Regions from separate parts of the Lysinibacillus sp. RS11 genome, predicted to be linked through region 2. Evidence: predicted binding sites of a transcription regulator. Region 2 holds the regulator's gene; each other region holds the start of a gene.
The links. The regulator CtsR, encoded in region 2, represses protease genes until heat stress. The targets are predictions, from matches to a motif close to ATGGTCAATAAAGGTCAAACA.
Positions count from the first base shown of each region.

Region 1: AB9L17_RS03915 (ATP-dependent Clp protease ATP-binding subunit) is a predicted target of CtsR. The motif match lies at 2,469-2,489, and genes of this name have one in related genera.
Region 3: clpP (ATP-dependent Clp endopeptidase proteolytic subunit ClpP) is a predicted target of CtsR. The motif match lies at 3,997-4,017, and genes of this name have one in related genera.

Region 1 covers NZ_CP168124.1:799,088-804,475, forward strand. Annotated here, with positions in the region: gene AB9L17_RS03900 (prolyl oligopeptidase family serine peptidase) at 1-371, shown strand, start outside; gene AB9L17_RS03905 (metal-sulfur cluster assembly factor) at 425-733, shown strand; gene AB9L17_RS03910 (Crp/Fnr family transcriptional regulator) at 1,594-2,280, opposite strand; gene AB9L17_RS03915 (ATP-dependent Clp protease ATP-binding subunit) at 2,552-4,678, shown strand; gene AB9L17_RS03920 (YjzD family protein) at 4,731-4,925, opposite strand; gene AB9L17_RS03925 (hypothetical protein) at 5,356-5,388, shown strand, end outside.
Region 2 covers NZ_CP168124.1:4,741,078-4,746,465, forward strand. Annotated here, with positions in the region: gene AB9L17_RS24485 (protein arginine kinase) at 1-1,061, opposite strand, end outside; gene AB9L17_RS24490 (UvrB/UvrC motif-containing protein) at 1,058-1,606, opposite strand; gene AB9L17_RS24495 (CtsR family transcriptional regulator) at 1,620-2,090, opposite strand; gene AB9L17_RS24500 (DUF4870 domain-containing protein) at 2,294-2,599, opposite strand; gene AB9L17_RS24505 (class I SAM-dependent methyltransferase) at 2,718-3,401, shown strand; gene corA (magnesium/cobalt transporter CorA) at 3,453-4,412, shown strand; gene AB9L17_RS24515 (hypothetical protein) at 4,499-4,717, opposite strand; partial or broken gene AB9L17_RS24520 (protoglobin domain-containing protein) at 5,030-5,388, shown strand, end outside.
Region 3 covers NZ_CP168124.1:4,012,062-4,017,449, reverse strand. Annotated here, with positions in the region: gene rapZ (RNase adapter RapZ) at 1-142, shown strand, start outside; gene AB9L17_RS20770 (gluconeogenesis factor YvcK family protein) at 147-1,142, shown strand; gene whiA (DNA-binding protein WhiA) at 1,213-2,160, shown strand; gene AB9L17_RS20760 (HPr family phosphocarrier protein) at 2,275-2,532, shown strand; gene AB9L17_RS20755 (hypothetical protein) at 2,538-3,137, opposite strand; gene clpP (ATP-dependent Clp endopeptidase proteolytic subunit ClpP) at 3,330-3,911, opposite strand; tRNA gene AB9L17_RS20745 (tRNA-Arg) at 4,371-4,445, shown strand; gene AB9L17_RS20740 (basic amino acid ABC transporter substrate-binding protein) at 4,948-5,388, shown strand, end outside.

The sequences.
Region 1 (5,388 bases), 930 kb from region 2:
CAGCAGTAGTATGTATGGGTGCACCAGGTTTTATTAAATTAGGTGAATATCAATTACAGCAACTCGCGAATGATGGTGTTAACTGGTCAATGTCCGAAGAAGAGGTACAGCAAATAAATGAGCTTCTAGCTAAATATGATATCAGTCTAACACCAGAAAAATTTGCAGGACGGCCTGTACTATTTTGGCATGGGGAATTAGATAAAATTGTACCTTTTAAAGATACCTATCATTTTTATTTAACTTTATGCAAATACTATGAAACAAATCCGGAAGACTTGAAATTTTTAGCCAATAAAAAAGCAGGACATGCTGTGTCACGCGACGGTATGTTAGCTGCAACTGAATGGCTTGCACAGCATTTGGCATAATAAGATGCATCTGCTATGATTAAGTTAACACTGTGATGGAAGGAGAAATACAGATGGATCAAGATATGAAAGACAGCATGTTCGGTGCATTAGAAAATGTAATTGACCCTGAGCTTGGTATTGATATCGTCAACTTAGGTTTAGTATATGATGTAGATTTAGATGAAGAAGGTCTAGCAACGGTTACAATGACATTAACTTCAATGGGCTGCCCGCTTGGACCTGTTATTGTGGATCAAGTAAATACAGCATTAGGTGAGCTTCCAGAAGTAAAAAGTACAAATGTTAATATTGTTTGGAATCCACCGTGGTCAAAAGATAGAATGTCACGCTATGCAAAAATGGCATTAGGCGTACGATAAGTCCGCTTAAAGCACAACAACAAATCCCCGCTCGCAACAGTGAGCGGGGATTTGTGCTGTCGAAAAACTATTATGTCAATGAAATTAAGGTGTCATATTAAAAGTATGGCTCTTCTGCAAAACGAGAAGTTGATTTCCGTTCCGACTGGGCGCTTTGTTGCTGCCGCTACGTTAGCACTACGCTTTCGCACAGAGCAAAGCTTCCTGGGGGCGTCCGATGAGCCGCTTCACTCGCGTTGCTCGCTCCAGGGTCTCGGGCCTACACGATGTAGGTCACGAAGGCGTTATCACAGGACGTGATGCTCTTAGCCTTCGTTCCTCTATCGCTAATCCCCAAGGAGTCGCCCAGCCTCCACTCCAATCAACAACTTCTCTTAGTATGTATCTTCTGGCATGTTACTTTTAATTTATAGCTATAAAACGAAACTTCAGCAATGTTTTATGTGCGAAAGCGGAGCGTCAGCAAGATTAGGTGTACAATAGCATTACTGTTATAAGATTCTTCTGTTTGATTATGGATAAGTTTCCATAGCGTTCACTTTTGAAATACAAAAATTTATAAAAGTTCTACACTATCGCTGATTGGAGTGGAAGGCTACTCGACTCCCGTGGGAAAGCGAGAAAGGCGAGACCCTGAGGCCAACACGATGTTGGTCACGAAGGCATTGTCACAGGACGTGACGCACTTAGCCTTCGTTCCTTTAGTGGAGGAAGCGGCTCGACGCTCGCCCACAGGAAAGCGAGTAGCCTGGAACGGAAATCCCCCTCATTTAAATATTATAATATTCACAATGATTTCCTTGACCATTATATGAAATCCCCGCTTATAACTCATAAGCGGGGATTTTGTGTGTAGCGTATTAATCGATACGACATATTTGTAACGGACAATTTTCACAAGCAATTTCATCCTTTAAAATTTGGACGTTGTGAACTGTTATATAACCTTTGTCAAAGGAAAGAATATTTTGCTTCTTTAAATCATTGAGCATGCGATTGATCATCTCTCTACTCGTCGCACATAAATTAGCGATTTCCGTATTTGTTAACGGGAAATCAATAAAAATATTGCCATTTTCAAAAGGCTTACCATAAGTATTTGTAAGACGGATAAGCGTTGAAAATAAAGCACCTTTTTTACCGTTTAAAACTAAATCACGCAAACGACTTTGATGCTTTAAATTTTCTATTTGCAACCACTTCATATATTCCACCATTAAATTAGGTTGTTCTACTAATAATAGTTCCAATGATTTGCGGTTTAGAACATATAAACTAGAGTGTTCTAATACTTTAGCAGTCATGGAATGATACGTAAAGTTACAAAACAAAGAGCCTTCACCAATAATACTATTCGGACCACAAATTCGAATTGTTAACTCCTTGCCGTTCTCAGTTTCCTGACTAATCGAGATAGCTCCAGTTTTTATATAGTATATTTCTTTCGCACGTTCGCCTTCTAAAAAAATTTTATGATCCTTATTTACTTTCGTAAAAACACCGTGCTTTTGGAAAAGATCGTGAAATTGCTCTTGTAATTTATCCATTATAACCATATCTCCAACACATCGCTTTCTTTTTGTAATAAGTGGCTGTTTATTACAAAAGGATGGTGAATAATTTCGATACTAAATCTAAGAAACATACTTTTATTATAGCTTAACTTTTCAGTTAGAAGTGAAGGAATTTTAGAGCTTATTCTTTGCTTAGGTTTGTCGTATGTTGTAAAATAAAGTTAGTCAAAAAAGGTCAAACTTTTTTCGTGAACAAGAATGGTAAACGGGATTCCGCTAACATTATTGAAAAGGAGTGCTAATTATGCAATTTCAACAAACAGATAATAAAAAACCATTAGAGCAATTTGGACGTAATTTAATTGAAGAAGTTAAAAACGGTAAAATGGACCCGGTTATCGGTCGTGATGAAGAAATTCGTAATGTTATTCGTATTTTAACGCGTAAAACGAAAAATAATCCTGTCTTAATCGGTGAGCCAGGCGTCGGTAAAACAGCAATTGTAGAAGGGTTAGCTCAACGTATTGTAAAAGGGGATGTACCCGAGGGATTAAAAGATTGCGTATTATACGAGCTTGATATGAGTGCTTTAATAGCAGGTGCAAGTTATCGAGGTCAATTTGAAGAACGCTTAAAAGGTGTACTTAAAGAAGTGAAGGAATCGGAAGGGCGTATCATTTTATTTATTGATGAAATTCATACAATTGTTGGTGCAGGTAAAACGGATGGTGCAATGGATGCTGGGAATATGTTAAAGCCAATGCTTGCACGAGGTGAGTTACATTGTATCGGTGCTACAACATTAGATGAATACCGTATGTATATTGAAAAAGATCCTGCTTTAGAGCGTCGTTTTCAACAAGTGCTTGTGCGTGAGCCATCTATTGAGGATACAGTTTCCATTTTACGTGGCTTAAAAGAGCGCTTTGAGTTACATCATGCGGTACGTATTCATGACCGTGCGATCGTAGCGGCAGCAGAGCTTTCGAACCGCTATATTACAGAGCGCTTCTTGCCTGATAAAGCCATTGATTTAATCGATGAAGCATGTGCCATGATTCGAACAGAGATTGATTCTATGCCACAGGAATTGGATGCAGTAACACGCCGTATTATGCAGCTCGAAATTGAGGAACAAGCATTGCGTAAAGAAAAGGATGAGGCAAGTAAAAAGCGTCTCGAGCAATTAAGTGAGGAATTAACAAAGCTAAAAGATTCCTCAGAAGGCATGCGGAAACAATGGGAAAGCGAAAAAGCAGCGTTACAGGGCATTCAGAAAAAACGAGAAACGCTTAATAAATATCGTCGTGACTTAGATGAAGCAGAAAGTAAATATGATTTAAATAAAGCAGCCGAACTACGTCATGGGAAAATTCCTACTCTTGAAAAGGATATACAAGAGATGGAGAAACAATTAGAGAATGGCATAGAATCACGTATTTTACGTGAAGAGGTAACAGCTGATGAAATCGCATCTATTGTTTCACGCTGGACAGGAATACCTGTAACAAAGTTAGTGGAGGGAGAGCGCGAAAAATTATTGCGCTTAAAAGATACATTGCATGAGCGAGTAGTTGGACAAGATAATGCTGTGCAACTTGTCACTGAAGCAGTATGGCGCGCTCGAGCTGGTATTAAAGATCCACATCGACCAATTGGTAGCTTTTTATTCTTAGGACCAACCGGTGTTGGTAAAACAGAGCTTGCCAAGGCATTAGCGGCACAGCTGTTTGATTCCGAGGATCATTTTATTCGCATTGATATGAGTGAATATATGGAGAAACATAGCGTATCACGTCTTGTAGGGGCACCTCCAGGTTATGTTGGTTATGAGGAAGGTGGACAATTAACGGAAGCTGTTCGCCGTAATCCATATTCAGTTGTATTACTAGATGAAATTGAAAAGGCACACCCAGATGTCGCGAATATTTTACTACAAATTTTAGATGATGGCCGCATTACGGATAGTCAAGGTCGTATGGTCAATTTTACGAACACAGTGGTTATTTTAACTTCTAACATTGGCTCAAGCTATTTAATGGAAGCAAAAGAAGACGATGGAGCAGTTGAGGATTTAGTGATGACTGCACTGCGTCAGCACTTTAAACCAGAGCTGTTAAATCGTATGGATGATATTATTATGTTCCACGCATTATCAGGTGAGCACTTTACAGCGATTGCTTGGAAATATGTTGAACAGCTTGTAAAACGTGTTGCAGAGCAAGATATTGCTTTACAAGTAGAACAAGGTGTAATTGATTGGGTTGTAGACCAAGGAGCGGATGCTCAGTTTGGCGCAAGACCATTAAAACGCTTCGTACAACGTTATATTGAAACGGCAGTTGCAAAGGAATTGCTACGAGGTGAAGTATTACCAGGAGAAACATTGCATATTAGAATGCATGACGGTCAATGTGTTGTTGAAAAATAACAAGAAAAAAACCTGTTTCGCACAATGCGGAACAGGTTTTTTCTTGTTTGAATTAATGATGATCTGCAGCTTCTGGAGTTGGCTCGTTTGGAATGACTGCACCAATAATGAAAATAAGAATTGAGAATGCAACTGATAAGATTGCACCCGTTTGGAAATCAAATGGTACGCCAAGTACAGAGCTTACTACGTAGTTTAACATTGAAACTAGTAGGAATGACCATATGAATGTTACGATATATTGCATTAATTTCACCTCAACCGAACTTTTTATCATAAAGTTTTACTACATATTCATTATCATATCATAACATAACTCGAAAAAAAAAGAACCTTTTCTGTGAAACATGTCGATTTTGTCACAACGATAATCTTACTTGAATGCAATTTCAATAGGATCACCGAAAATCGAAGACGCTGCAAATGTTTGATGCAGGGGAGTGTCGTAGCCGAATCGAATTGAGGCAAAATGCATTAACTTTAATTCATCCTGCCACTGATCTTCACTACAGCAATGGTATTCGGATACAGTGAGATCCTCTTGTCAAATTAATCAAGCTCTTTTCAATGTGTCAGTTTAAATAAGAGTGGTCTTTTGTTATATCTTCAGCGAAACTTTTTACTTTTAGTTCCGTAGAAATAATTGGAAATATAAAAAAGTCATGGGTGGAAAGAGAATGAGAGATTTTTTAAAAGAAATTATTAAAGAA
Region 2 (5,388 bases):
ACATTTTCTCGAAATAATGCCTCACGAAGCATTTCGGCCCGTACGCGATCTCGCTCAGCAGGCGGCAAAACATCCCCTGCATAATTCTGCAAAAAACCAGGTTGCATACTGACAACACATTCGTTTAAAGTCATCGCTTTAATACCTTCAATTAGCTTTAAATCAACCCCTAAACGAACATTTGATAGGCAGGTAGCTGCTTCCTCACTCGTTAAAATTCGAGCGTGTGTTAAGGTACCTAAAGCACGATATACACGGTCTTCTAAAGCAAGCTCTGCTTTTTCCATTAACTTACCTCTTGCATGTCGTTCTTTTTGAATTATTTTTTCAGCGACACTCTGAATGTCCGCTAAAATATCATCTTCTGTTTTTCCTAGTGTAATCTGATTTGATACTTGGTAAACATTACCTAAATTTTCGCTACCTTCTCCATATATTCCTCTCACTGTCATGCCTAAACGCGTCATCGCATTAATGATTTGATTCATCTGACCTGTCAGTGTAAGTGCTGGCAGATGCATCATGACAGATGCTCGCAAACCAGTACCAATATTTGTGGGACAACTTGTTAAATAACCAAATGTATCTCGAAATGCAAAAGGTAAAGCTTTCTCTAAGATACGATCAATTTTATTGGCCTGTTCATATGCTTTTTGAAGTTGAAAACTGGCCGTCATACATTGAATGCGTAAATGGTCTTCTTCGTTCACCATAATGCTAGTTGATTCATCATCAGATAAAAGTATGGAGCCCACTAGCTCTTTTTTTGCAAGCTGAGGACTAATTAAATGTTTTTCTACAAGTATTTGACGTTGTAAAGGTGTTAAATCCTTAATCGCAAAATAAGAGTAATTTTCTTGAAGTTTCGTACTATCCTTTATTGCATGTGTAACTGCCTGCTCTACCTGTAATGCCTCATTCTCTGTAAAGGCTAATGGAAAGCGATAACCATCTAAATTTCGCGCAAGGCGGATGCGTGTACTAATAACAATATCTGAATAATCGTCTTCTACACCCATCCATGTTGGTGTTGCACGTTCTAAAAACGATTCAATCATCACGACACATCACCACCTTCAAATTGTAGCTGCTTCTCAAGTTCCTTAGCTTCATCACGAAGCTTGGCTGCCACTTCAAATTGTTCTTCATCTACAGCAACTTTCATACGTTTACGAATATCTTCAATTTGCTTTTTGATAACATAAACATTGCTTCTGGCACCAGGCATTTTCCCTATATGTTGAGGACCTGCCTGTATACGGTTAAAGAGCTTCGGTAAGTGCTCGCTAAAGGTGTCATAACAAATAGGGCATCCAAATTTACCTTCTTTTAAAAACTGTTTATACGTAAATCCACAGTGTGGACAGGTTTGAGGTTGTGGCTGCGCCTGCTGTTTTTCATCTGCTTTTTGTTGCTGCCATGAAGGAGAGCCAAACCAATTGGATAATAGCTGTTGAATAGATACTGGCTCTTGTTTAAATTCAGCATGAAATGGATGGAACTGAGAGGCGCAGACGTCACAATAATGATGCTCCACCTTTTGACCACTTTGAACTTGTGTTACGGTAACTGTTGCATTACGTTGTTTACAATGTTCACAAATCATTTCCATCACCTCTCTATTTTTGCTGTTCATATTTAATCGTCGTTAGCATCGCCCTTAATATTTTTCCTCGAATATGATCTCGTAAAGGGAGCTGTAAATCTATGGTTGAGCGATCAATCGCTGCTAACATTAATTTCGCTTCTCGCTTTGAAATTACCTGCTCATCAATTAGTCGAAAAACTAAATCTTCCGCCATTGTTTGCGATGCCCCACATTCTATTTGCCCGAGGACATCATCGATTAGATCAATTTGTGAATTCGCGCGGACACGTAAAATTCGAATGTATCCACCACCACCACGTTTGCTTTCAACAAGGTAACCTCGTTCGGCTGTAAATCTTGTATTAATTACATAATTTATTTGTGAGGGTACGCACTGAAATTTATCTGCGATTTCACTACGTTTTATTTCAATATGCCCTTCTCCACCTAATTCAAGTACTTGCTTTAAGTAGCCTTCTATGATGTCTGATATATTACGCATTTTAGGAATACACCTCGCTTACTTCACTGACTTTGACTATCTTTGACTTTCTTTGAGTATATTATACAAAACGCTTAAAAATAATTGCAATTATTTCGCACACTGAAATGTTGAAAGCGGCTGCTCATCTCTATACTCTACCCTTATCATCAATGAAAAAAACGCAAGCATATGCCACTAGCATATACTTGCGTCTATAAAAATTATACCCAGCGACCGACAATTGGATAACGCCAAGGCTCATCAGATAAAGCCTTCACAATACCGATAATTGGGACGACGAATAACATAATACCGAAAATAATTAAGAACGGTATACCAATTAATAAAAAGCTTAGAATACCTGAAATTGCAATTAAAGCCCACATAATAATTTGGAACAGCAATGCCTGAACGGAAATTGTTTTTATTTCTTCATCAGAACTAATTAAGAAAAATATTATGGGTACTACCCATGGCGCGAAAAACGAACTTGCGTGTATGATTACCTTAGACCATTTTGTTTCCATTTATATCAACCCTTCCTTATTATTTTATTTTTTATGTACTATACTTACGGATTTATACCCTAGATAGTTTCAATTTAAATTGAATATATAAATATTTTTGAAAGGAATGTGATACACGATGGAATTTAATAACACACTTGCAAATGAATATGAAAAAGGCATTCGTCGTACGCTACCTAGCTATGATGCGATGCTACGGTTAACACATACCTTTTATCATTCTACATTACCCGAGCAAGCTGAGTTTTTAATAGTTGGCTCAGGAAGCGGCAATGAAATTTTACAGTTCGCTGAGAAAAGACCTCATTGGTCATTTGTTGGTATAGATCCTTCTTCAGCAATGCTACAAATTGCTGAAGAACGTTTAAAGCCTCTACCTAATAATATGTCTTTACATCAAGGCACGATACTTGATTCTTTACTGCCTTCAATAAAATTTGATGCAGCTAGCTGTATTTTAGTGCTTCATTTCATCGATGATGATCAAGAAAAACTTGCAACATTGAAGGAGATAGCAAATAATTTAAAGCCTGGTGCACCATTTGTGCTCGTCTCAAAATACGGGCAACTAGGTTCTTTAGAAACGGAGTTACAATTTGATTTGTGGCGTGCTTATTGGCTACAGCATACAAAGCTATCACCATCAGAGGTAGCAGAAATGGAGAAATCCATACGTTCTCTTTCATTTATGCGTGAAGAGGACATTTTATCACTATTACGGCAGGCAGGCTTTACAGAACCATCTAGATTCTTTGCCACTACTTTATTTGGCGGTTGGATATGCTATAAAGAGGGCGAATAAAATTTAGGGCGCGCCTGTTAGGATAGAGTCAACAGAAGTGAGGTGAATGCTGTGATACGTACAATTGGAATTACAAAAAACCAACAGCTTATAAAGGACTTTCCACTTGAGGATATACACAATAACGAATTTGAATGGTACTGGGTAGATTTTAATTGTCCGACCGACGAGGAAGAACTACTATTAGATACATTCTTCCATTTCCATCCACTTGCTATAGAAGATTGCTTAATGCGTTTACAGCGGCCAAAGCTCGATTTTTATGATGATTTCCATTTCTTTGTTATTCAAAGGGTTAACGAAGAATTAATAGCTGAGGAAGTAAATATTTTTGTTTCTAATAAATTTATTGTTACATTCCACAAAAACGAAGCACCTGAAATAGATCGAGTACAAAAGATGCTAGAAAAAAAGCCAAAGTATTGGGAACGAGGCACAGTATATTTAACGTATCAGGTAATCGATAAAATCGTTGATAGCTATTTTCCTCTTGTCTATAAAATCGAGGATCATTTAAATGTACTTGAAGACGAGCTTACCTATCAAAGTAACCCCAATGCCATGAAAATTGTGTTCGAATTCCGCAGTGATTTGCTTCATTTGCGTCGCACGATTTTACCGATGCGTGATTTATTATATCGGATACTTAATTCTTATCGCTTTTCACTAAAGAAGTCTGAACGAGCTTACTTTGGCGATATTTACGATCATCTGCTAAAGCTTACAGAAATGGTCGAATCCAATCGAGAACTTACAGCTGATATGCGTGATAGCTATATGGCGATGAGCTCTAGCCGTATGAATGGCATTATGATGACATTAACTATTGTATCGACAATTTTTATTCCGTTAACATTTATTGCTGGTGTTTACGGTATGAACTTTGATAATATGCCTGAACTTCATGGTCGTTATAGCTACTTTATTGTACTTATTTTGATGATTTTAATTGCAATATCTATGCTCGTCATTTTTAAATTGAAAGGCTGGTTCAAATTATTTAAACCTTAGGCTTTTCACAGCCTACGTAAACGCAAAGAAATCTGCTTCTTTTTCAGTTTTCACACTGAAGAAGAAGCAGATTCTTGCTAATAACCTTATTTTTGCTTGTACGGCCCACGATTATCAATTTTATCTTCACCCTGCTGTGGAAATAAAAAGTATGCGAGTACCCCTGAAAATAATGTTGCACAAATTGTAATTAGTAATTGATCTAAGCTTGGTACTTCAGCATAGTATTTTCTTAACATATAAACTGAGCCAATTGCTACAATTACCATGACTGGAATAACAAATTTAAAACGTTTTTTCTCCATGTAATCCCCCTCCTGAAACCTATTTTTTCACGTACAATTTTTTATCCAGCTAAACAGTTCGTATTTTACAGGTTTCCTATTTAGAATTCAATTTGCTCATTCTCTATAAAAAAGTCCATTTCATGACGTTTAATCGACAATCGTCTGTCATTATTATAAAAAATTTTAGAAATAAACGAAAATTTTAACCAAATAACCAACAAAAAATAGTAAAATATTAAAATACAATATATTTAGTACATTAACAAAATTTACAAAGAGTCTTTATTTGATCTATTTATTTTGCATTTATAAAGAATGGAGCAAACAACAATGAGTTGGTTTACAAAAAACAGCAATTCTAGCTACTCAATAACGTTAACACCTGAGGCATTTCAAAACAATGTACAATTAAATGTTTCTAATCACCCTAGATTACAAAAACAATTGCAATTATTAGATTTAACGGCTGAGGATTTAGCCGTTATTAAACAACTACAACCTTTAGCTAAAGATCTAATTCCTAAAATGGTAGAACAATTTTATGCAGCTATTAGTTTAAGTCCGGAATTAGTAAATATTATTAATAGAACTTCACATATTGACCGTTTAAAAGTTACTTTACATAAGCATTTAAGTGATATCTTCGAATGCAATATTAATGACTCTTATATTAACGAACGGAAGGCAAT
Region 3 (5,388 bases), 730 kb from region 2:
CAAATCACAACTTGTCATTGCTTTTGGTTGTACTGGTGGACAGCATCGTTCGGTGACATTAGCTGAATATTTCGGGGCGTTTTTAGCCAATAAAGAAAATGCTGTTATTACACATCGTGACATCAATCGTAGAAAGGATTGAGTGAATGGGAAAGAAGCGAACTAAGCTTGTTGTAATAGGTGGTGGTACAGGGCTCTCTACTTTACTACGAGGGCTCAAGCACCACCCATTTGAAATTACTGCAATTGTGACAGTAGCTGATGACGGTGGTTCTTCAGGACGCTTACGGGATGACTATGATATTCCACCACCTGGTGATGTTCGTAATGTTATTGCTGCGTTATCGGATGTTGAGCCACTTGTAGAGCAAATGTTTCAATATCGATTTTCAGCATCAGAAGATTTACGTGGACATTCATTAGGGAATTTAATGTTGACTGCTTTGACGGAAATTACCGGAGATTTTAACCATGCTATTAGTGAAATGGGAAAGGTTTTAAAGGTCCATGGTCGCGTCATACCAGCAGCCAACAAAAAGATAAATTTACATGCAGAGCTAGAGGACGGTTCAATAATTGAAGGTGAATCGAAAATTCCAATGGCTAAAAAACGATTGAGTCGTGTTTTTTTAGTGCCTGAAAACGTGCAACCGCTACCAGAGGCTATTCGAGCAATCAATCGTGCTGACTATATTTTAATTGGTCCGGGAAGTTTATATACAAGTATTATTCCAAACCTTCTTGTAAAAGGAATTGGTGAAGCCATTATAAGGGCTAAAGGAAGAAAAATATACGTTTGTAATTTAATGACTCAAAAAGGTGAAACGATTTCCTATACAGCAGGTGACCATGTGCAAGCTTTATACAAACATGTTGGAGATTCCTTTATTGATTCTATTTTAGTAAATGATGTAAAACTACCGCATCCTGTAGAAGAGCTTTATAAGGAAGAATGTGCTGAGCCAGTAACTTTTGACGTTGCGAAGCTTGAAAGTATGGGATTAGAGGTTATTAAACGAGATATTGCTACGATTCGCTCAGATGGGACGGTTCGTCATAATGCAGCAAACGTTGCAAAATGGCTTGTAGATTACGCAAATATCTATAAACAAAATATAAGTGAACCAATTATAGAATCATAAAGCGCTATTTGTATATGATAAGATGGACATATACATAGAACTAAAGGTTGGTTGGAAAGGGGGGCTTGATATGTCTTTTGCTTCTGAAACTAAAAAGGAATTGACCCAAATAGAAGCAGACAATCATTGTATGAAAGCAGAAGTATCTGCCCTAATTCGTATGAATGGTTCATTATCGTTTGCTAATAAACAGTTAAGCTTAGACGTACAAACGGAAAATGCTGCAATCGCAAGAAGGCTTTATACGATTATGAAAAAGCTGTATCCATATAATGTAGAGTTACTTGTTCGAAAAAAAATGCGTTTGAAAAAAAATAACGTATACATTTGCCGTGTAAGAGAAGGTGCGCGAGAGCTACTAATCGATTTAGAAATCATCTCAGACGATTTTCAATTTAATCATACTATATCTCGAGAGCTCATAAAAAAGGGTGGTCAAAAAAGAGCGTATTTACGAGGCGCATTTTTAGCAGGTGGTTCTGTCAATAATCCAGAAACATCAGCATACCATTTAGAAATTTATTCATTATATAAAGAGCATGGCGAGGCTTTAATGGATTTGATGAATGAATTTGAGCTAAATGCAAAGACAATTGAACGAAAAAAAGGCTTTGTAACCTATTTAAAAGAAGCGGAAAAAATTTCTGATTTTCTTAATATTGTAGGCGCTCATCAAGCAATGATGAAATTTGAAGACGTTCGCATATTGCGAGACATGCGGAATAGTGTTAATCGAATTGTTAACTGTGAAACAGCAAATTTAAATAAAACAATAGGTGCAGCATTACGACAGGTAGAGAATATTCGTTTTATTGAAAATTCAATAGGCCTAGATCAATTGCCTGAAAAGCTTCGTGAAATTGCACGATTACGAGTAGAATATCAAGATGTAACCCTAAAAGAACTTGGTGAGATGGTATCAAGTGGAACGGTTAGTAAATCAGGAGTCAATCATCGATTAAGGAAAATCGATGAAATTGCCGATGCATTAAGAAGTGGTGAAAAAATTGATGGTTAAATTTTCATACTTTTCAGGTATGAATGTCATGTGTAATCGCGTATTGTTCTTTTGCTAGTAAGTGAGGTAAGATAAAACTAATAAAATGAACGGTAGTAAAGGGGAGTTTTGAGAATGACCGAGAGAAGAGTCCATGTAAAATTAAAATTAGGACTACAAGCTAGACAAGCGGCGCTATTCGTACAAGAGGCAAATCGTTTTAGCGCAGATATCTTTCTTGAGAAAGAAGAGAAAAAAGTAAATGCTAAATCCATTATGGGTGTAATGAGTTTAGCTATTGCAAAAGGAACAGAAGTTGTCCTTAGTAGTGATGGGAACGATGCTGAGCAAGCGGTAACAGCATTGGCAGCACTAATCGAAGAAGAAGATTAAACAACCTATAATGCAAAAACTGTCCAAGCTGTAAAACTTACATGCTGGGCAGTTTTTTTGCGTCTTTGCAACGCAGAACAAAAGAGCCTGAATGACGGAAGGAAAGGTCGAAGAGACGGAAAGAAAGGCTGAAACGACGGAAAGAAGAGCCGAAGCGACGGAAAGAAAGGCTGAAGCGACGGAAAGAAAAGACTGCGACGGAAAGAGAGGCTGAAGCGACGGAAAGAAGAGCTGGAGCGACGGAAGGGAAGGTCGAAGAGACGGAAAGAAAAAACCGCGACGGAAAGAAAGGCTGAAGCGATGGAAAGAAGAGCCGGAGCGACGGAAGGAAAGGTCGAAGCGACGGAAAGAAAAAACCGCGACGGAAAGAAAGGCTGAAGCGAAGGAAAGAAGAGCCGGAGCGACGGAAGGAAAGGTCGAAGCGACGGAAAGAAAAGACCGCGACGGAAAGAAGAGCCGAAGCGACGGAAAGAAGAGCCTGAGCGACGGAAGGAAAGGTCGAAGCGACGGAAAGAAAAGACCGCGACGGAAAGAAGAGCCGAAGCGACGGAAAGAAGAGCCTGAGCGACGGAAAGAAAGGCCGAAACTACGAAAAGAAAAGTCAAATATAGGGTAGAACCATTAGGTAATGGATAGAATGACCAAAGTGATGGATAGAAGAGCCAAAATCGTGGATAGAACCGCCAAAATCATGGATAGAACAACCAAAGTGATGGATCACCCCATCAAACCATACATACATGGATGTCGAACAAAAAAAGACATCTCAGAAATAATCTGGGATGCCTTTAACTTTTTTATTTGCGTTCCATAATTTGATCGATTAAGCCGTATTCTTTGGCACGCTCAGCAGTCATGAAGTTATCGCGATCTGTATCTCTTGAAATTACTTCAAGCGGTTGACCAGTGCGTTCTGATAAAATGCCATTTAATTTTTCGCGTAAGAATAAAATACGTTTTGCAGCGATTTCAATCTCAGTTGCTTGACCTTGTGCACCGCCAAGAGGTTGGTGAATCATTACTTCGGCATTTGGTAATGCGAAGCGTTTACCAGGTTCACCAGCAGCAAGTAGGAAAGCACCCATAGATGCTGCCATACCAATACAAATTGTTTGTACTTGTGGCTTAATGATTTGCATTGTGTCATAAATTGCCATACCAGCAGTGATTGATCCGCCTGGTGAGTTGATGTAAAGAAAGATATCTTTATCTGGATCTTCTGCTTGTAGGAATAGAAGCTGAGCAACAATGGAGTTAGCTACATTGTCGTCAATCGCGCTTCCTAATAAAATAATACGGTCTTTTAGTAGTCGTGAATAGATGTCATAAGCACGTTCACCACGACTTGTTTGTTCAATAACTGTAGGAATTAAATTCATGTTAAATCCTCCTTAAAAAACTAAATTCGAATACTTTTGCTGATAACATCCATTGTGTATCAGCTGTATCCTTATCATACACATTATAGTCAGGGAAGGTCAAATATTATCCCTGCTAAAGTGAAATTAAATAAATAGCCAATACTGAAAACTGTTCATGACTAAAACAGTATGGTTGATGTAACGAAGTGTAAGCGCCAAGAAGGCTTAGTTCACACTACGGGAAGCGTCCTTCTGTCGTGAAATGGATAGTCAAGTACATATTTTGATGAAGAGTCTAAAAAAAATTAAAATCTTTTTGCATTCTATAGTTGAATTATGAGCAATACGTTTGTATAATTGGTAAGGTCATAAGTTAAAGTACAGTACACTATTTTGCAGGTATGCTTCAAATGAGGATTATCTACATCATGCTTTTTGGAAAGCCTTTGAGTGAGTACTTTTTTTTTGTGTCTAATTGCCCTCGTGGTGTAATGGATAACACGTAAGATTCCGGTTCTTGCACTGGGGGTTCGATTCCCTCCGAGGGCGCCATTTTACTGATTATTTGATTTACTTTTATAGCAATTCTCCTAATAAGTAGTTTAGCAGCCTGCTTAGTGGAGAATGAAGGGAAAATAGTGGGAATTCTGCTTAGTTAGCATTATTCCCTTATGTGTTTCTTTCAAACCTTCAAAAAAGCAATAACTCCAAATTATTTTTTAGTGAACATACTGTACGTGAAGACTAGTATACTAGTCGGAAAAAAGAATCCTTTCTGAGGGGATTCTTTTTTTTTGCCAAAATATATCTATCTTCGGCATAGTTCGAATTTGTATAAATATACAATTTAGGTTAGATTTTTGTTCATTCATACCGTTTTTTGCTAAAAAAACCAACTAAAATTAATTTTTATGAAAAAACAATTACTTTTATGCGAATTGTTGTTGTCTAAAGTGAATAATGTCACTATAATTGACCTAATAGTCTAACATTTCCGAATTAACAAACAATAAAATGTGTTTCGGGAAGGTAATGGAATAAGGGGGAAAATACTATGAAAAGAAGTTTATCGATGCTATTGATGATCGTGGCAGTATTTGCATTAGTTCTAGCTGGCTGTGGTGCTAAAGAAAAGACATCATCTGGTAGCGAGCCATCTGAGGGTGAGGATGGTAAAAAAGTTTATAAGGTAGGAACAGAAGCTACCTTTGCGCCATTTGAATCACTTGACGATAAAGGAAATGTTGTAGGAATTGATGTCGATATTTTACAAGCAATTGCTGATGAGATGGGCTTTGAAGTGGAATGGCAAAACATTGGTTGGGAGCCTGTATTCCAAACGATTAAAAATGGTGAAACAGATATCGGTGCATCTGGCATAACAATCAATAAAAAGCGTAAAGAGTCATTTGACTTTACTGAGCCATATTATGAATCTCAATTATTAATCGTTGTAAAGGAAGATTCAAAGATTAAATCATTAGCTGAATTAAAA